DNA from 4 places in the Exiguobacterium sp. SH31 genome. Region 2 is predicted to be linked to each of the others. Evidence: predicted binding sites of a transcription regulator. Region 2 holds the regulator's gene; each other region holds the start of a gene.

Region 1 (3,114 bases), on a different contig from region 2:
GACCGTATACCAGACGATATAGGCCGGCATGAGCCAGAAGTAAACGAGCGGGTGACCGAAGTACCAGAACAACGTCCGGCTCAATTCAATCCCGACCGTGTCTTTCCATCCGAGCGAGAGCGGGAGCAGTTGGAACAAAATCGTCCCGGCAACACCGAGTGTCGCGATGACCCAGAGCAACATCGTCATGATACTCATGTACGCTGGGAGTGGCGGATGGACGCCAGGGTGTTCCTGTTTATAGTCCGCATACATGCGGAACATCGCGAACGCCGAGAACCATGTACCGACGACGAAGAGAACGAGACCGACATAGAAGATCGGGTCGGCCATGAGCGGAGCGTAGAACGTGTAAAGTACAGTCGCTTTATTGGCGAGCACCATGATCGTCACGAGTACCGCCCCGGCGATGATCATCCAAAAACCGAGCCAAGCGACACGTGTCGGGAACGATTCAAACCGTCCGAACGACTTGGCGAGCAGCGCGTAAAGTAAGCCGATGATAAACATCGTCGTAAAGACGAGACCGAGCATGATACCGTGGGCCGTCAACAATTGATAGTAACCGAATACTTCCGGAATGATTCCTGTACGAATGAGCGTCTGCATGAGTCCCGCGATCGCTCCAATCAAGACGGCGAGTACCGAGACGACAACGTGGGCATAGGCGAGGCGCGCTTCTTTCACACCGATGCTCGGCACCGGCACGCCGCGCTCCATTTCCCACTGTTTCAGTTTTGAGGCTACGTCGTTCATTTAGTCCACCACCTTAATTTTTGTCGACATCATGTGATGTCCCGTACCGCAATATTCGTTACAGAGGATTAAAAATTCGCCCGCTTCTTCAAACGTATACGTGAGCGAGTTGATATGTCCCGGTACGACCATCATGTTGACCGGTGTTCCCGTCAACTGGAAACCGTGGACGACGTCCGGTGACGTGACGAGAAACGTCACTTTCGCACCTTTCGGGATTTCAACGTTACCCGGTGTGAACGTGAACGCCTGCGCGACCATGACGAGTTCATACTCGTTATCACCAATTTTATTAAGTCCAGGTTTATCGAACGGCGCCGTCTGATGCACTTTCGCCGGGTCGATCAAATCGGCGTCCGATGCGGGCTGGTTGCCGGCTGCAAACGCCGAAATGCCGAGCACTGTCAAAAACACGCCTAATAGAACGATGCCAAAGATCAACCAATATTTTTCAAGCTTATGAATATGCATGTTTGTTTTCTCCTTTTGACGTTATCGTGTAACAAATAAATAAAAGACCGACGACCACATGGCGATGATGACACCCGCGACGATCATGACCGATGTAAACGTGCCTTTCAGATTCGGTTCTTGTCCACCGTTCTTATCCACGTGAAGGACCCCTTTCGCTATGATTTCCTCTTTCATTGTATGAAATTCACCCCGACTTAATATGTGACTTTTATCACTTCAAAAGTGACAATCACATCAATTTTGCGTAGTTTCCACACATAAAATTCACAATTAGCCAAATCAACACGACAAAAAAACCGCCTCTCTAAGAGACGGTTCCTCATTATAATCGGCAAATCCCGGCCGGACAGCCTTCACAATGGCACAGCTCTTTTAAGAAATCGATATCATGCAAGACGATCGAGTTTCCCGTCGTTGTCAGGACGCCTTCTTTTCGCCACTGGTTCATCATCCGGTTGACGGTCTCACGCGGTGCCCCGATCAGTTGACCGAGCTCCCCATCGGAAGGATGTCGTGAGATGACGACCGCGTCATCTTCCTCCACACCGTGCATGGCCGCCATCCGAAGCAACGTCGAAGCGAGCGCTCCCGGCTTTCCGTACAATAGCAAATCACGTAGTTTCATCTCTGAATGCTTACGCATCATCGACGTCCAGCGCAGCACGTCACCGGCAAATTTGGCGTCGTGCTGCATGATGGTCTCGATATCTTTCTTTGAAATAACGCCAATGACACTCTCCTCGGTCGTCTCGATGCTGTAAGAACTCGGGAACGTGTCGACGATATCAAACTCACCAAAAAAATCGTCGGCGCCATATAAGAACATGACGATCGGATTCCCTTTTTTCGTGATCTTCGTGAATTTGACAGATCCGCTCTTCAAATAAAAGAATTTATCACACTTCTCACCTTCCCAACAGACGATGCTAGCCTTCGGGTAGTCTTGAGGTATCATCATTTCGAGCAATAACTGTTTCGTCTCCGCTGAAAAGATAAAGCTGTTCGGTTCGGTCGTCCCACATTTCGTAGACATGTTCGTCTGCTCCCTCCACAATTCATTCGTGCCTGGAATGTCTCGTACGTTTCATTTATGGCTTTATTATACAGTAGCGTGAGCACCCTGATCACAAAAGTATGTGACATTTCAAACAATCTTCTATTTTTCAAATCGTTCTCATAAAAAAAAGACTGTAGAAAGTCTACAGTCTCAGATCAGTCTCAGCGATAGACGAGACGGATCAGCTTCTCCGCACCTTTAAAGTTTGGATAACGAATCGGCACATCAAATTTTGTCGTGTTGCGTAAGATTGATTTGGCATGGCTGAACGCCTCAAAGCTATAGCGTCCGTGATAAGCCCCCATCCCACTCTCCCCGACACCGCCAAATGGCAAGTTCGGGTTCGTCAAATGCATGAGGACATCGTTGACACAACCGCCGCCGAATGTCAGATGCTTGAGCACCGTCTGTTCGACAGCTTTCGTTTCCGTGAACAGATAGAGCGCGAGCGGATGCGGACGGTCGGACACAAACTCGATCGCCTCATCGATTTGACGATACGTCAGCACCGGCAAAATCGGTCCGAAAATCTCGTCTTTCATGACAGCAGCCCCATCATGAATATCCGTCATGACGGTCGGGGCGATTTTCAAGCTGTCCCGCTCCGTCGCTCCCCCGAAGAAGACGTTTCCTTGACTCAAATAACTCGTCAACCGATCAAAATGAGACTCGCTGACGATCCGGGTGAACCGTTCTGTCCCGATTCCGTTCCCAAACATCGTGAACGCTTCCCGCTTGATCGCTTCAAGAAACGCATCACGTTTCGATTCGTGGACGAGCACGTAGTCCGGGGCGACACACGTCTGACCGGCGTTCATCCATTTCCC
Region 2 (3,114 bases):
ACCGTAGCGGATGTCACCGGTGAGCGGTGGTTGTTGTTTCGTCAACACTTTGAGGAGCGTCGATTTGCCGACCCCGTTCGGGCCGACGAGGGCGACCGACTCGCCGCGCTGCAGTTGGAAACGCAAGTTCTGTGCAATCGGTTCTTCGTAGCCGATGGCGAGGTCGCTGCCGCTCAACACATCGTTCCCGCTTTGACGTTTGATCGAGAACGACAACACCGCGCTCCGCTCATCACCGTCCGGCACGTCCATGCGGTCGATTTTCTCGAGCCGCTTGCGGACGCTTTGGGCGCGTTTCGTCGTCGTCGCCCGGGCAATGTTCCGTTGGATGAAGTCTTGCATCTTGGCGATCTCTTCTTGTTGCGAATCGAACTGCTTCTTCTCTTGCTCGTAGAGCGCGGCCTTCTGCTCGAGGAATTTCGTATAGTTCCCGACGAAGCGGCGGCTGCGGTTGCGTGACAGCTCGTAGACGACAGAGACGACGCGGTCGAGGAAGTAACGGTCGTGGGAGACGATGAGGACGGCACCTTTATAGCCGCTCAAATATTTCTCGAGCCAGCTGAGCGTCTCGATGTCCAAATGGTTCGTCGGCTCATCCAAGATGAGCAGGTCCGGGCTTTGCAGGAGCATCTTCGCTAAGGCAAGACGTGTCCGCTGTCCGCCTGAGAGCGTATCGATCCGACGTTCGAAGTCGTCCGGATAAAACCGCATCCCGTGCAAGATCGAGCGGATCGTCGCTTCGTACTGATAGCCGCCGCGGTCTTTGAACGTGTGTTGCTCCTCGTCATACGCCGCGAGCAGACGCTCGTAGGCGGCCGGGTCGTTCAAGATGCGCTCCGAGCCCATGTCTTGCTCCATCTGGCGGAGCGTCTTCTCTTGTTCGATCAAGTCGGTGAAGACGGTGAGCATCTCGTTCCACATCGTCTCGTTCGATTCTAATCCTGAGTCTTGGGCGAGATAGCCGATCGTCACGTCTTTTGGCTTCATGATGTCGCCCGAGTCATAGTTGTACTCGCCGGCGATGACTTTTAACAGTGTCGACTTGCCGGCGCCGTTGCGGCCGACGAGGGCGACGCGTTCGCCTTCTTGGATTTCTAGTTTGACATTCTCTAAAATCGGCTCGACGCCGAACGATTTGGATAAGTTGTTGACTTGCAGTAGGATCAAGTGAAAAAACCCCTTTCTCTCTGTTTAGTATACTTTATTTCTTCCCCTTTTCAGGTATATTCATTGAGTGCTTATGTGAATTCGTTTACAATCAAGGTGTATGAAATCAGATTCGTTTGAAACGCGTCGTAAAAAGGAGGCTCTTTCTGTTGAGTCAAAACGAACCAAAGATTCCGCAAGCGACAGCCAAACGGTTGCCACTATACTATCGGTTTATCCAAAGCCTACATTCGTCAGGGAAACAGCGTGTCTCTTCTGCTGAACTGAGCGAGGCGGTCAAGGTCGATTCGGCAACGATTCGCCGTGACTTCTCATACTTCGGTGCGCTCGGTAAAAAGGGATATGGCTATAACGTACAGTATCTGTTAGAATTTTTCCGTAAGACGCTGAATCAAGACGAGATCACGAACGTCGCCTTGGTCGGGGTCGGTCATCTCGGGACAGCGTTCGTCAACTATAACTTCCTTAAAAACAATAACACACATATCGTCGTCGGGTTCGACGCAGACGAGACAAAAGTCGGCACGACGATGTCAGGTGTCCCGATTCATCACGTCGATGAGATGGAACAGATCATGAAGCAAAACAAGATCGATGTCGCCATCCTCACGGTCCCGTCCGCTTACGCGCAACCGGTCGCCGATGATTTGGTCCGCTATGGCGTTCGAGGGATCTTGAACTTCACGCCGGCACGATTGACTGTACCGGACACGGTCCGCGTCCATCATATCGACTTGTCGATCGAACTCCAGTCGCTCATTTACTTTATGCAACACTATCCATCCGCTGAGGGGGTCCATCAATAATGGAATTTCTACAATCATCACTCGTCGTCGGTATGCCAGGTGGCGTCAGTATTTTCGTCATCGCCATCATCGCGCTCATCCTCTTCGGGCCGAAGAAATTGCCAGAGTTCGGCCGGGCAGCAGGGCAGACGCTCCGTGAGTTCAAAAATGCCACGAACGGTATGATGAAAGAGCACGACGAGACCGACAAGAAAGAAATTGAGAAGAAAGAGCAGTAAGCCATGAGCCATCAACCTGATCAAGAACGGGCACTGTCCGATCACTTGACAGAGCTGCGGAGACGACTGATGCTGTCGGCATTTGTCGTCTTTGCCTTCTTTCTGATCGCTTTGCCGAGTGTCAAGTACGTGCTCGCCTATCTGCAGGCGGACCTCGTCGAACGAGGGCTCGAGCTGAACGCCTTTGGGGTCGCGGACCCGCTCATGATCTACTTGAACTTGGCGCTCGTCATCGGGCTCGTCGCATCGGGTCCATTTCTACTGTATCAACTGTGGGCGTTCGTCGCACCTGGTCTGCATCCGAATGAACGAAAATGGACGCTCGCCTATATCCCGGTCATCTTTATCTTGTTCCTCATCGGTCTCGCATTCGCCTACTATTGGTTGTTCCCGCTCGTCCTCGATATCTCGACGGACCTCGGGCAAGACCTCGGTCTGACACAGATCATCGGAGCGACGAACTATTTCACGTTCCTGTTGCAGCTGACGATCCCGTTCGGGCTGTTGTTCCAACTTCCGGTCGTGACGATGTTCTTGACACGCATCGGTGTCGTGACACCGTACTTCCTCTCGAAAATTCGGAAGTACGCTTACTTCGCCTTGTTCGTCATCGCGGCATTCATCACGCCGCCGGATTTGACGTCGCACCTCATGGTGTCGCTGCCGCTCTTCTTCCTATATGAGATCAGCTTATCGATCTCGCGCGTGACGTATCGCGGTGTGCTCCGACGTGAGAAAGAAGCGCAAGTGAAAGAACAGATGGATTTGATGAAACAGATGAATGAGAAATGAACACTACGTCATGAGACGGAGTGTTCTTTTTTTATAATTTAGGGCTATTCAATTTTGAAAAAACAACTTAAAATTAGTAATGTTAAATCAAAAATGGATTATTTTTGAAAGTTATGTATTCATAAACAGAA
Region 3 (3,114 bases), on a different contig from region 2:
AGCTATTACCGATTTCAGCGTTCTTGTTCAGCTCATCCCTCTTGTTCCTCATTGCCGCCCTGTTCGCCTCACGTCTCACATTCCAAGCGTATGAACATGCTTCCACCGATCAATCGACGTGGGACGACGTCCGCTCCGGTTTCCGCTATTTGAAACGCCAACGCGTGCTATGGACGCTGACGATTCTTGCGGCGTTCCTCAACTTCTTCTTCGTGGCTTCGGAAGTACTGTTCCCGATTGCCGCCTTGCAACAGATCGGGGTCAGCCCGCTCCAGTTCGGCTTTTTAGAAAGTATGTTCGCAGTCGGATTTTTAGTCGCCTCTCTTGCCCACGCGCTGCCGTTCTTTAAGATCAAGTATCGTCTAGCGACGGTCCGCACATCGCTTATCGTCATGAGTTGCCTCTTTATCGGCCCGGCCGTTCCGCTCTATTTTGACTTCTCGGTCACACCCGCCATCGTCTTCCTCACCGGATTCGCTTTGTTGAGCGGTTTCTTCATCATCCGCGTCAATATTCCCATCCAACTGTTTTTGCAGACGAACACGGAACCAAGCTACCTCGGTCGTGTCATGGGTGTCCTCGAATCACTCGCCATGGGGATCACCCCGCTCGGTTTCGTGTCGTTCGGGTTATTGAGCGAATGGATGTCGGTCACGTCACTTTATACAATTTGCATGGTATGCCTGCTTTCGATCACGCTGTTCGCGATGCATCGCATCCGTCACGATATCGCGGTTGAAAAAGCGACGGTACTGGCTGAAGTCGAAAGCGCGCCGACGCGTCAATGAACGAAAAAAAGACATCGAACGTTTTTCAGTTCGATGTCTTCTCTGTTGATGGAAGGACTCGTTTCTCTAACAAGAACGGTCCGAACGGGATGACCGAAGCCATGACCGCGAGGACTAACACTTTGAAGCCCCAGTTGAAGCGCCACGCCATGTAAACCGCTGCCGCCACGTAAGCGACGAACAGGAAACCATGGGCCGCACCGACGATGCTGACGGCTAGCGGCATGCCAGCCAAATACTTGAGCGGCATTGCGATCAACAATAAGAGCAGGAATGACATCCCCTCTGTATAACCGAGCCATTTGAATCGAGTTGCGTTCATATCCGTTCTCCTTTTTAATCGATGCTACGTTCATCGTAGCCGATAGAGGTGAAGTTTGTCACAGGAGAACGTTAGAAAGTCGTTAGGCTATTTGACGATTTGGTGAACGATGCGAAATTTTTGTTTCGACGAAGCGGCGAAGGAACAAACCGTCGACGCCGATTTTGCCTGCGTTGTAGCCCGCGACGAGAATCAAGACCGATACGATCAACATCGTCGGGTTCGTGCTGACCGTTCCTGACAATAAGAATGCCATGTTCATGACGAGTCCGAAGAAAGCCGCACTGCGTGTGAGGGCACCAAGCAAGAGACCGAGACCAACCAAGAATTCACCGTATGGAATTAAGATATCGAAAAGTGCTGCGTTTGGGATCGCGAAGTTTTCAAGGAATGTTGCCCACCAGCCGGCGACCGCCGGGTGATCTCCCGTCGCAAGCGTGAGCGCATTATTCAGAAAGCCTTCTGATCCGAACCCGCCTGTGATTTTACCCCATCCGGCTGTGAGCCATTGATAGCCGAGCCAGATCCGTAACACCGTCAAGATGCCGGTTGCGATATTGTGGTTTTGCCAAAACTTTGTGAACATGATAATTCCTCCTTTTGAATGGGTGAATGATTGCTTATATGTGATTACATTCACAATATATCACCCATGTTCATGTTTTCACATAGCTTGAGACAATAGTTCACGTTTCGTTCATATGTGTGTCACAGGTCAGTCACTTTTTGGAAATTGCACCAAAAAAAGCAACGTCTGCTCGAGACATTGCTTCCACTGATTTAAAGATCAACTTGTTGTGGCGGTTGGCCTTTTTTATTCATCACACGCATCGATTGCGGTGAGATTTTTAAAATGACGAGTTTTGGATCGTCCGGGCCGTCGAACCAGCCCTCAAGTTTTTCGTTCCACACTTTTTCTTTCATCGACTCGTCATCAGACACCGACGTCTCTCCTAAAATCTCTAGATACGTGTCGCCGACCCCGTCCCCGTCGTAGCCGATCAAGACGTGCGTATACGGATTGTTCTTCAACTCATCGACTTTATCCGTATCTTTCGAGGTTGCCGTATAGAGTGTCAGACCGTCATGGAAAAACGTCATGTATCGGCTGTGCGGCTTCCCTTTATATACCGTGGCCATCGTTCCCACGTTGCTTGCATCTAGAATTTGTTGTGCCGTTGTTTTAGCATCCATTTAAAAAGCCCCCTTATCATAGTCACTCGTATAATCATTCCCTTGCGGCATTTGATTAAACACGAAGACACGAAAAAACCTGCTCGCCGAAGCGAGCAGGTTATAAAATTCCTTGGAAAGGAAGATTAGATTTTTTCAACGTTAGAAGCTTGTGGGCCACGAGCTCCGTCAGTGATTTCGAAAGTTACTGCTTGGCCTTCTTCAAGTGTCTTGAAGCCGTCGCCTTGGATTGCTGAGAAGTGTACGAATACGTCGTCTCCGCCTTCCATTTCGATGAAGCCGTAACCTTTTTCTGAGTTAAACCATTTTACTTTACCTGTGTTCATAATGAACCCTCCTGAAATAAACGCTGTGCGTTCTAGTAGTGCCTTACTAGAAAAAACTGACCAAAAAAAGCACAAAACTTGTTGGATTATCTTTCATGAAAAATAATCCCAAGCGATTGTGAATTATGTTTCCAGCTATTCTTAATTAAGCACATATGTAATATACCATGGATAAATGCTTCTGTCTACTAAATACTTCGGTTTGCTAAAAATAATTTCAAAACGGGTACATCACATGTAGTGAACGTTAGGAGGACGACTCATATGATGAATCAAATTGACCGCACGCATATCGCTGCCACCATCGCCCGTCACGCGGCCTGGTCGACAGATGAGCTATTGACGGAGACGCTCGCTTGGCATCAAGCGACGCGACACGATCATTATCCTGACCAATCCAAGTCGTACCGCTCCCACTTGCCGATGACGGAACGAATTACACCGGTGACGAGTGCACTCCCGCTCGAGGTCGTCGACGATCTCA
Region 4 (3,114 bases), on a different contig from region 2:
CTTCATCATAGTTCGACGTTATGGTACACCTGACGAACGTCTTCTAAGTCTTCGAGTACGTCGAGTAGTTTCTCGAATTGCTCTTTCGACGCTTCGTCGAGTTCGACTTCGTTTTGCGGTAGCATCGTCAGCTCGGCGACTTCGAACGTCTCCACACCCGCCGCTTTGAACGCGGTCTGGACGGCATGGAATTCTTCCGGCTCGGCATAGACGATGACCGTCTCGTCTTCTTCGATGACGTCACGGACATCGAGGTCGTGCTCCATCATGAGTTCGAGCACGTCGTCTGCTGTCATCCCGCCGACACCGATGACGGCCGTCGCATCGAACATATACGCGACCGACCCGCTGACGCCCATGTTACCACCGTTCTTGCCGAACGCGGCCCGAACTTCAGAGGCGGTCCGGTTGACGTTGTTCGTGAGCGTGTCGACGATGAGCATCGACCCGCTCGGCCCAAAGCCCTCATAGCGGAGTTCGTCGAAGTTCTCTTCGTCGCCGCCTTTCGCTTTGTCGATGGCCCGGTCGATGATCGCTTTCGGGACGTTATACGTCTTCGCGCGCTCGACGACGAACTTGAGCGATTGGTTCAATTCCGGATCAGGTTCACCTTGGCGGGCGACGATGTAGATCTCGCGGCCGAACTTCGCGTAGATACGACTCGTATTGGCGTCTTTAGACGCCTTTTTCTCTTTAATGTTGTTCCATTTACGACCCATTACGTGTCATCTCACTTTCCATTGTTCGATAGATTCACTGTCGATTATATAAGAAGAAGCGAGCGTTGACGAGAGAAAATCATCCCTCGCTCTTGTCCATCTTCTCAACGATCTCGGTCAGCGTCTTTAAACTGTCGATCAAGCGGTCGGTCTCATCCTCATCGAGGAACGCTAACCGATCCTCGAACAGGCGCCGAAACGAGTCGCGCCGCTCGAGGAGCACGCGCTCTCCTTGGTCGGTCAATTGGTTCCAGATGACACGGCGGTCGCGCTCGTCAGGGACACGTGTAATATACCCTTCGTCGACGAGCTTCGTGATGAGCGGCGTCACGTTCGGCGGGGCAATCGATAACGTCTCACTAATTTGTCCGTTCGTGACCGCGCCTTCATCCTCAATCAACATCAATAGATGAAAATGAGAGAAGTTCAAGTTCGGGATTTGCGGGAGGTCGGAGCGGCGGAGCAGTTTTCTTCTGATTAATGGGATCAGTTTCACAAACTGATCGGCTGCATCTTGTCTTGGCATAGTCATAGTCACTTCCTAGTCAGGTTCTTTCTTCATTATACACGACCACAGGCGGGGTGGACGAGCAATCATCGGACTGTGAGCATTTACACACCGATTCCGCCAAACTAATGACACAAACAATGTAAGCGTTTACATATGGATTTGTCCTTGTTTTCATGAAAACGCATACGATTTTACTGAGCTGATCTGTAAAAATCAAGACCTATCCTCAAACAGCAAAAAAATATTGTGAATGAGTTCACATTGTTGTCACGCACAAATTGAATAAAACGGTGTATTCTATGAATGTGAAGGAAAGCACAAACTATTATCAGGCAAACCGATTATCCCGTGCTCTCCATCAAGTCAGAAGATCAGCTCTCATTCATGAGGAGGAAACCAACATGGCAGTTAAAGAGAAAGCAGTAGTGGAAACATCAGCAGAACAGATGGTCGACACGCTCGTCAAGCAAGCGCACACGGCACTCGACACGTTGATGACGTTTGACCAAGAGAAAATCGACACGATCGTCCAAGCGATGGCGTTAGCCGGACTCGAGCAACACGTCGCACTCGCTAAACATGCATATGAAGAAACAGGTCGCGGTGTGTTTGAAGACAAGATGATCAAAAACATCTTTGCGACAGAATATATTTTCAACTCACTTCGCGGTGAGAAAACGGTCGGCGTCATCGAAGACGATGAGCAAAACGGCATCACATACATCGCCGAGCCGGTCGGTGTCGTCGCCGGGGTCACACCGGTCACGAACCCGACATCAACGACGATGTTCAAAGCGATCATCGCCATCAAAACACGTAACCCGATCATTTTCGGCTTCCACCCGTCAGCACAACAATGTTCAAGTGCAGCGGCCCGTGTCCTTCGTGACGCAGCAATCGCAGCAGGTGCACCGGAACATTTGATCCAATGGGTCGAAAAACCGTCACTCGACGCGACGAAAGCACTCATGAACCACCCAGGCGTGGCCATGGTACTCGCAACAGGCGGCGCGGCAATGGTGAAGTCGGCTTACTCGACAGGTAAACCAGCGCTCGGCGTCGGACCTGGTAACGTCCCGGCTTATATCGACAAGACAGCGAAAGTAAAACGCGCCATCTCGGACGTCATCTTATCGAAAACGTTCGATAACGGCATGATCTGTGCATCAGAACAAGCGATCATCGTCGACCAAGAAGTATATGAAGACGTGAAGCGTGAAATGACAGCGCTCGGCTGCTACTTCTGCTCACCTGAAGAAAAAGCCAAACTCGAAACACTCGTCATCAAGACAGACACATGTGCGGTCAACCCTGAGATCGTCGGGAAACCGGCAGCATGGATCGCCGAGAAAGCTGGACTCAGCGTCCCGGCCGACACGAAAATCTTGATCGCTGAACTCGAGACGGTCGGTGCGACAGAACTGCTCTCACACGAGAAGCTCAGCCCGGTGCTCGGCGCTTATAAAGTTCAATCACGAGAAGAAGGCTTCGCCATCGCTGAGAAAATGCTTGAAATCGGTGGTCTCGGCCATACAGCCGCAATCCACTCGACAGACGATGAAGCAATCCTCGCGTTCGGACTTCGCATGAAAGCTTGCCGCATCATCGTCAACTCGCCAACGGCACACGGCGGTATCGGTGACCTTTACAACGAATTGACACCATCACTCACACTCGGTTGTGGGTCGTACGGTAAAAACTCCGTCTCTGAGAACGTGACGGCGAAACATCTACTCAACGTGAAAAAGGTGGCGAGACGTCGCGTGAATATGCAATGGTTTAAAGTCCCTGAAAAAATTTACTTCGAGAAAAACTCGGTTCAATACTTGCAGTCGCTCACATCTAAAAAGCGGGCAATGATCGTCACAGACGAAATGATGGTCA

What was found. The regulator Rex, encoded in region 2, represses fermentation and respiration genes when NADH is low (regulators of the CRP and FNR family bind a similar motif). The targets are predictions, from matches to a motif close to TTGTGAAATATTTCACAA.
Region 1: a site for Rex is predicted at 1,430-1,447, ahead of A6395_RS15910 (cytochrome c oxidase subunit 2A). Genes of this name have one in related genera too.
Region 3: a site for Rex is predicted at 1,735-1,752, ahead of A6395_RS09430 (DoxX family membrane protein). Genes of this name have one in related genera too.
Region 4: a site for Rex is predicted at 1,475-1,492, ahead of adhE (bifunctional acetaldehyde-CoA/alcohol dehydrogenase). Genes of this name have one in related genera too.

What each region holds. Positions count from the first base shown of each region.
Region 1 is NZ_LYTG01000083.1:15,600-18,713, reverse strand. It holds gene A6395_RS11545 (b(o/a)3-type cytochrome-c oxidase subunit 1) at 1-756, opposite strand, end outside; gene A6395_RS11540 (cytochrome c oxidase subunit II) at 757-1,227, opposite strand; gene A6395_RS15910 (cytochrome c oxidase subunit 2A) at 1,249-1,368, opposite strand; gene A6395_RS11535 (Crp/Fnr family transcriptional regulator) at 1,553-2,263, opposite strand; gene A6395_RS11530 (aldehyde dehydrogenase) at 2,449-3,114, opposite strand, start outside.
Region 2 is NZ_LYTG01000075.1:9,467-12,580, reverse strand. It holds gene A6395_RS10765 (ABC-F family ATP-binding cassette domain-containing protein) at 1-1,167, opposite strand, end outside; gene A6395_RS10760 (redox-sensing transcriptional repressor Rex) at 1,317-1,973, shown strand; gene A6395_RS10755 (twin-arginine translocase TatA/TatE family subunit) at 1,973-2,191, shown strand; gene tatC (twin-arginine translocase subunit TatC) at 2,195-2,983, shown strand.
Region 3 is NZ_LYTG01000065.1:4,495-7,608, reverse strand. It holds gene A6395_RS09440 (MFS transporter) at 1-788, shown strand, start outside; gene A6395_RS09435 (DUF3817 domain-containing protein) at 814-1,110, opposite strand; gene A6395_RS09430 (DoxX family membrane protein) at 1,193-1,696, opposite strand; gene A6395_RS09425 (pyridoxamine 5'-phosphate oxidase family protein) at 1,891-2,304, opposite strand; gene A6395_RS09420 (cold-shock protein) at 2,430-2,630, opposite strand; gene A6395_RS09415 (glycoside hydrolase family 55 protein) at 2,895-3,114, shown strand, end outside.
Region 4 is NZ_LYTG01000002.1:38,871-41,984, forward strand. It holds gene A6395_RS00485 (YebC/PmpR family DNA-binding transcriptional regulator) at 6-719, opposite strand; gene A6395_RS00490 (MarR family winged helix-turn-helix transcriptional regulator) at 799-1,245, opposite strand; gene adhE (bifunctional acetaldehyde-CoA/alcohol dehydrogenase) at 1,632-3,114, shown strand, end outside.